3 regions of the Enterocloster bolteae genome follow, and region 2 is predicted to be linked to each of the others. Evidence: predicted binding sites of a transcription regulator. Region 2 holds the regulator's gene; each other region holds the start of a gene.

Region 1 (2,269 bases), 770 kb from region 2:
GTCCCAGTGTAACTGAAACTGTCCTCTCCAAATCCAGCGTCTTACATGGCATATGGCCCTGGTCATGATACATTGCCAGTATAGCATCAAATTCCCCATTTTTTCCCCTGGAAAATAATGTATCCGGCGGAACCGGTCCGATTGCATTGATTCCCCGTTTCCTGGCTTCCTCAATGGCAGGAATGATTTCCTTCATCTCTTCATCACCGAACAGCCCACCTTCCCCGCTGTGGGGATTAATGCCCGCCACCGCAATGTACGGGGTTTCCATCCCAAGGCGCTTTAACTCTTTATCAATGCGGCATATATCGTTCAGCACATGTTCCTTGGTGGCATACCGGATGGCATTCATCAGTGATATATGTCTGCTGAGATGGAATACCCTCATCTTAAAGCAGTCAAACATGGTCAGAACATACGGAGCTTTTGTGCCGTCCATATAAATCTCGGTATGACCAGCCTGTTTTACCCCCACCATCTTAATAGCCACCTTGTTAATGGGAGCCGTGGTCACCGCATCAATCTCTCCCTCCAACCCTAATTCAATAGATGTGCGAATGGAATCCATTGCTATCTGTCCGGCGGCCGCCTGCTCCTTCCCCCACACCAGCTTCGAGATATCATAGTGTCCTGTTTCAAGGACATCTATGGAGCCAAACCGGAAGCAGGCGTCAGACACGGATTCAATCCTGTTAAATTCCAGACTGCATTGGGGAAGGACTGCCTTTGCTCTTTCGAGTACATTCACGCAGCCAATGACAAGGGGCCTGCATTCATCATAAATATGTTTCTCTCCCAAAGCCTTCAGGATAATCTCTGGCCCAATTCCCGCCGGGTCTCCGATTGTAATTCCTACAATCGGTTTGTATTTCTCTTTCATGAGTCTCTCCTTTTGATTGATATTTTTTATTTCTATATTCTTTCGATATTTACATATATAATTATCAATCGAAAATAATAAAATGTCAATTGTTATTTTTATAAGAATATGTACACAATTCTTTGTGCATTTCTTATAGTCCGTATTTATGCCGGATAATAAAAAAGCCAAATAAAAGAGCCTTCATGCACAAAGCACAAAAGCTCCCACTTAAAAAATTTTATATTTTCACAAACCTCTGATTTTAACACCCCATCAGATAAGATCCAGCTCAATGCCGAGATTCCTGGCAGTCTGAACATATTCTTTTTTTATTTCTGTATCAGTAATCACCCTGTCTACCTCAGACATAGGACACACCGTAAAGAGATTTCTGCTGCCAAACTTTGAACTGTCGGCAATAACATAAACCTCGTCCGCCACCCGTATCATTTCACGCTTCACATCCATCTGAGGGGTTCCCATGGAAGTCAGACCCGTTTTGAGATTGATTCCATTGACCCCCACAAAGGCCTTGTCAACATGAAACTGCCCCATGGCTCCTACTGTTATGTTATCCAGAGCAGCCGGAGGATTACCAATGACATGGCCTCCCACAATAAAAAGGTCCACATGCCTGGCTGAAGTCAGCTCAGCTCCGGACAGAACAGAATTCGTCACCACTGCCAGATGTTTCTCTGCATGTTCCTTTATATATTTGGCCAGATAATATCCCGTAGTGGAATCGTCAATGATGATTGAGTCCCCGCCTTCAATATACTCGTAGGCTCTTTTGGCAATTCTGTATTTTTTGTCACTGTTTAGGAAATATTCTCCGGGAATGAATTCCACCGAGAGTCCGTTTTCCTTGCGGACCGCTCCCCCGTATGTTTTCTTAAGAACCCCCTGCTGGTCCAGCTTTCTTATGTCATTCCTTATGGTCACCTCGGAACACCCCAGACGCCCGCTTATTTCCGCAACCCTGACAATTCCGTTGGTCTGCACTTCATCTATGATAATCTCTAAACGTTCGCTTGCTTTCATATGCAATATCCTCTTTCTATCGTTTAAATATATCTACTGATTTATTATATTACATACAAAATAAGATTACAATTGAAAGAACTGAATTAACGAAATTCCATCATGGACAATTCCGCCCCGGCAAAAAACAGAAGCCGAAAATCAAAGGGTCAAAGGGTGGTTTCCCTCCACTTGACTATATTCTTAAACACCACTTCCCCGTCTGTTTTCTTGCCGTCCAGGATGTCGGCCAGCTCTTCCATGGCCCTGACCCCTTCCTGATAAGCGGGCGTGATGATGGCGGAAATGGTTGGGGTCGTCATTCTGGTCCATCCCTCCGCGTCAAAGCCGATAAGGCCCAGTGTGTCAGGAAACAGCCTCATATAA
Region 2 (2,269 bases):
TCTGGCTGCCGCCACACCGTCGGCCCCGTTGTTGCCGGTGCCGCACACCGCCCAGATTACATCCCCCTTTTCCCACAGGCGCTCCGCTGCCAGGGCCACCTTAAGAGCTGCCCGCTCCATCAGGACCAGGGAGGGGATTCCTATGGTGTGGATGGTGTATGCGTCAATGGCCTTCATCTGTTTTCCCGTTACCAGCATCCTCATTTGGCTGTACCTCCTTTATCCTTCCTTCTCCCACTGCAAACGCCATGGCGTATTCCCTTGTATTGGTGATGGACACCTCCAGACGCTCCATTCCCATCTCCTGAAACCGCTTAAGGGCCCCTCTGTAAAGGCGGACATAGGGTTTTCCCATATCATCCCTGAGCACCTCCACGTCGATGGGCATGAAGGTCCGAAACCCTGTCCCCAAAGCCTTGGCAACCGCTTCCTTCACAGCAAAAGAGCCGGCCAGCTTAGAGGCGGACCCCTTTGCTTGCCGGCTTTCCATATCCGTAAATGTACGCACCACAAAATAATCCTTTTTACAGGCTTTTTCCATGCGTCTGATTTCAATTAAATCTGTTCCAACTCCAAGTATCATGGTGCTGTCTTCCTAAACATTTACTTTAACGCGTTCTTTTTCTCCTCCTGCAGGTCATACATGCTGCTGACCCGGTAGGAAAGACGCATCAGGCTCTCGGACAGGTGCACATTCTCCACCACCACATCCTCCGGTACCACCAAATCCGTATGGGCAAAATTCCAGATAGCCCTGATTCCCGCGTTTACCAGGCGGTCCGCAATCTCCGGCGCCTTTGTCTTCGGGATGGTCAGAGCAGCAATCTGAATCTCATTCTCCCTGATAAACGTTTCCAAATCATCCACGGAGCGAATCTCAATCCCTCTGATGACCAGGCCGATCAGTTTGGGGTTAATATCAAACATTCCCCTGATAACAAAGCCCCTGCGCTCAAAATTCGTATAGTTGGCAATGGCCTGTCCCAGGTTTCCTGCTCCGATGATGATCACATTGTGCTGTCTGTCAATCCCAAGTATTTTGGCGATCTCTGAATAGAGGTACTTAACATTATAACCGTAGCCCTGCTGGCCGAATCCGCCGAAATTATTCAGATCCTGACGGATCTGAGACGCGGTCACTTTCATTCTGGCGCTCAGCTCATTGGAGGATATGCGCTCCACACCTTCCTCTATTAATTCACCTAAATAACGGTAATAACGGGGCAGCCTGGATATGACTGCCTTCGAAATCTCCTTGCGTTCCATGATGTATCCACCTTCCCATTGTGCAATTCTGTCAAAACCTTAATAGTTCTATTATAAACACACGTCAAAAAAATGTCAAACCGTTTACATATGTTCTTGAAAAAATCGTCTCCGTATATTATACTTGGGAGAGCTAAATATGTCGTTTTTAAAGGAGTTTACCATGATTTTATCATGCAGCAATATAAGCAAATCATTTGGAGAGAAACATATATTAAAGCAGGTTTCCTTCCACCTGGAGGACCATGAAAAGGCAGCCATTGTCGGAATCAACGGCGCCGGCAAGTCCACTCTCCTCAAAATCATCATCGGGGAACTGGCCTGTGACGAGGGGTGCGTGGCCCTGAGCAAAGGGGCCTCCATCGGCTACCTGGCCCAGCACCAGGACCTGGACAGCGAGAGCACCATCCACGACGCCCTGCTGGAGGTCAAGCGCCCCATCCTTCAGATGGAAGAACGCATCCGCTCCCTGGAACTGGATATGAAAAGCGCGTCCGGCGAAGGTTTAGAAAACATGCTGGAGGAATACAGCCGCCTGACCCACCAGTTTGAGCTGGAGGGCGGTTATGCCTGCCGCAGTGAAATCACCGGCGTATTAAAGGGCCTTGGCTTTGCCGAGGAGGAATTTTCAAAGCCCATCAACGCCCTGTCCGGGGGCCAGAAAACCCGCGTATCCCTGGGCAAGCTTCTGCTGACCAAGCCTGACATCCTGCTCCTTGACGAGCCCACCAACCACCTGGATATGGAATCCATCGCCTGGCTGGAGACATACCTTAAGACCTACAGCGGCAGCGTAATCATCGTTGCCCATGACCGCTATTTCCTGGACCGGGTGGTGACAAAAATCGTGGAGCTGGACAATGGAACCGGGACCGTGTTCAGCGGCAATTACACGGCCTACAGCGACAAAAAAGCCATGCTTCGGGACGCCAGAATCCGGGCATACTTAAATCAGCAGCAGGAAATCAGGCACCAGGAGGCCGTCATTGCCAAGCTTAAATCC
Region 3 (2,269 bases), 2.0 Mb from region 2:
CGCCGGGATCCCCCTCATCCGCATTGCAGACCATGAATTTGCGTCCGTCCTCAGACACAGCCTTCATACCTGCTTCCCACTTCACTCCGGTAGGGAATCCGGCGCCGCCGCGCCCTCTGAGGCCGGCAGCCTTCATCTCTTCCACCACCTGGGCCGGCGTCATCTCCGACAGTGCTCTTGCCAGGGCGCCGTATCCGTCCCTGGATATGTATGCCTCCAGGGAAGCATACTCCATGTGTCCGCAGTTTCTCAGCGCCACACGTACCTGGCCCTTGAAGAACGGAATATCCTCCATCCTCGGCACATGGACTCCCTCGTCCTCGTCAAAATATGTATATTCCTCGCACACCTCATCCTTCAGAAGATGCCTGGCCACCACGTCCTCTGCCTTTTCAGGATTCATCTTTGTGTAGAAGATTCCCTCCGGCTCAACCAGGATGACGGGACCCATGGCGCATGTACCCATACATCCGGTGACCATGACCTTAACCTCATCATCCAGCTTATATGTACTCACTGACTTTATAAGCGCATCCCTTACTTCCCCGCAGTTAGAGGATATGCACCCTGCTCCGCCGCACACCAGCACCTGACGCCGGTAGGACTTTTGCCGTCTCAGATATTCTTCTTTTATGCTTAATAAATCATCACGGTTTTTTACTGCATCCATTACTCCTGCCCCTCCTCTTCATAGTAGCGTTCCAGAATCTGTTCCAGTTTGTCAGGATTTACCTGTTTGTAAACCTGGTCGTCAATTGACATGGCCGGAGCCAGACCGCAGGCCCCGATACATCTGGCCACCTCAAAGGTAAACCTTCTGTCCGCCGTGGTCTCACCTATTTCCACATCCAGCAGTTCCTTTAACCGCTCTACGATTTTCTTCCCGCCCCTTACATAGCAGGCCGTCCCCAGACAGACACGTATGGTGTGTTCTCCTCTGGGCTGGGTAGAAAAGAAAGAATAAAACGTCACTACCCCCGATACCTCTGCCAGACTGATATCCAGAGCGTCTGCTATGACCTTCTGGACCTCCAGAGGCAGATAACCATATATTCCCTGCGCCATATGAAGGACCTGTATCAGACTTCCCTCTTTCCCCCTGTACTCTGCCGCCAACTCGCCAATCCGCTTTAACAGCGCTTCTTCACTGTGGTCACAGCAGCATGCATGTGTGTTTTCACCCATCACTTCATTCCTCCTTGTTATGAGCACTTACCGCCTGTTATACGGCGCTTGTGTGCAATACATGCCACTGGCACGAAAACGGCCGTCCCTTGACCGTTTTGCGCAGTGGCTCACCTCTAAAAGCGTTGCGCTGCTGGCCGGGCAGACAGCTGCAGTCTGTCTGTCGGCTCCCTCACCGCAGGTTCCCCCCATTGCGTCCGGAGGATTGTATTGTGAAAAATTATACAAAGTTAAGGCGGGAGCAACCTTACCGGTTACTCCCGCCAAAAAGACCCTGTATAACTTTTACTGACTTTTTAAAATTATCTCGTCTGCGGTATCGTAAATGACCGCGTCCGCCTTTGATTTTCATACCGCATCCCCCTGTCTTGATTTCACGTAAAAATTAATGTGCCTAAAAATTTTTGTATATTATAACTTTTTTTGTATTTTTTCCATAATATCACAAGGACATTGTACTTGTCAATATACAATCTAATATTTAACAATCTCAAAAACAGCCCAACACTTATTTATTCTGACTTTATATATCAGAAAATTTATTAATATTATCCTACAAATTCTGTCGATTTTCAGAACCTCTATTCCTTAATTTTCCAGCATATGTTACAATAGTACCTATCAAATACAAAAAATTTTCATATGCAGAAAGGAGTCCTTATGTTCGATTTAGACTTTATTCTCACCTCGCTGGGATTTATTGTCCCGGTCATTCTGGTCATCATCATCATTACCCAGGGGTACGTCAAGGCGCCGCCTGACCACGCCTACATCATTTCCGGCCTGCGCAAGCAGCCAAGGGTGCTCATAGGACGGGCAGGCATCAAAATTCCGTTTTTTGAGCAGCTGGATAAACTGTACCTTGGACAGATTACAGTGGATATCAAGACCGATGAATACATCCCAACCAACGATTTCATCAATGTTATGGTGGATGCGGTTGCCAAGATACGGGTGGCTGACGACGACGAACGGATGAAGCTGGCTATGAGGAACTTCCTGAACAAAGAGCCGGCAAACATTGCCGCCGACCTGCAGGACTCCCTTCAGGGCAACATGCGTGAGATTATCGGTACGCTTACAC

Evidence for each region. The regulator Rex, encoded in region 2, represses fermentation and respiration genes when NADH is low (regulators of the CRP and FNR family bind a similar motif). The targets are predictions, from matches to a motif close to ATTGTTAANTANTTAACAAT.
Region 1: pdxA (4-hydroxythreonine-4-phosphate dehydrogenase PdxA) is a predicted target of Rex. The motif match lies at 969-988, and genes of this name have one in related genera.
Region 3: nuoE (NADH-quinone oxidoreductase subunit NuoE) is a predicted target of Rex. The motif match lies at 1,395-1,414, and genes of this name have one in related genera.

What each region holds. Positions count from the first base shown of each region.
Region 1 covers NZ_CP022464.2:2,120,155-2,122,423, reverse strand. Annotated here, with positions in the region: gene pdxA (4-hydroxythreonine-4-phosphate dehydrogenase PdxA) at 1-880, opposite strand, end outside; gene CGC65_RS09965 (DeoR/GlpR family DNA-binding transcription regulator) at 1,136-1,903, opposite strand; gene CGC65_RS09960 (LacI family DNA-binding transcriptional regulator) at 2,053-2,269, opposite strand, start outside.
Region 2 covers NZ_CP022464.2:2,886,959-2,889,227, reverse strand. Annotated here, with positions in the region: gene CGC65_RS13420 (bifunctional ADP-dependent NAD(P)H-hydrate dehydratase/NAD(P)H-hydrate epimerase) at 1-204, opposite strand, end outside; gene acpS (holo-ACP synthase) at 164-583, opposite strand; gene CGC65_RS13410 (redox-sensing transcriptional repressor Rex) at 604-1,266, opposite strand; gene abc-f (ribosomal protection-like ABC-F family protein) at 1,430-2,269, shown strand, end outside.
Region 3 covers NZ_CP022464.2:4,890,075-4,892,343, forward strand. Annotated here, with positions in the region: gene CGC65_RS22590 (NADH-ubiquinone oxidoreductase-F iron-sulfur binding region domain-containing protein) at 1-670, opposite strand, end outside; gene nuoE (NADH-quinone oxidoreductase subunit NuoE) at 670-1,185, opposite strand; gene CGC65_RS22600 (SPFH domain-containing protein) at 1,846-2,269, shown strand, end outside.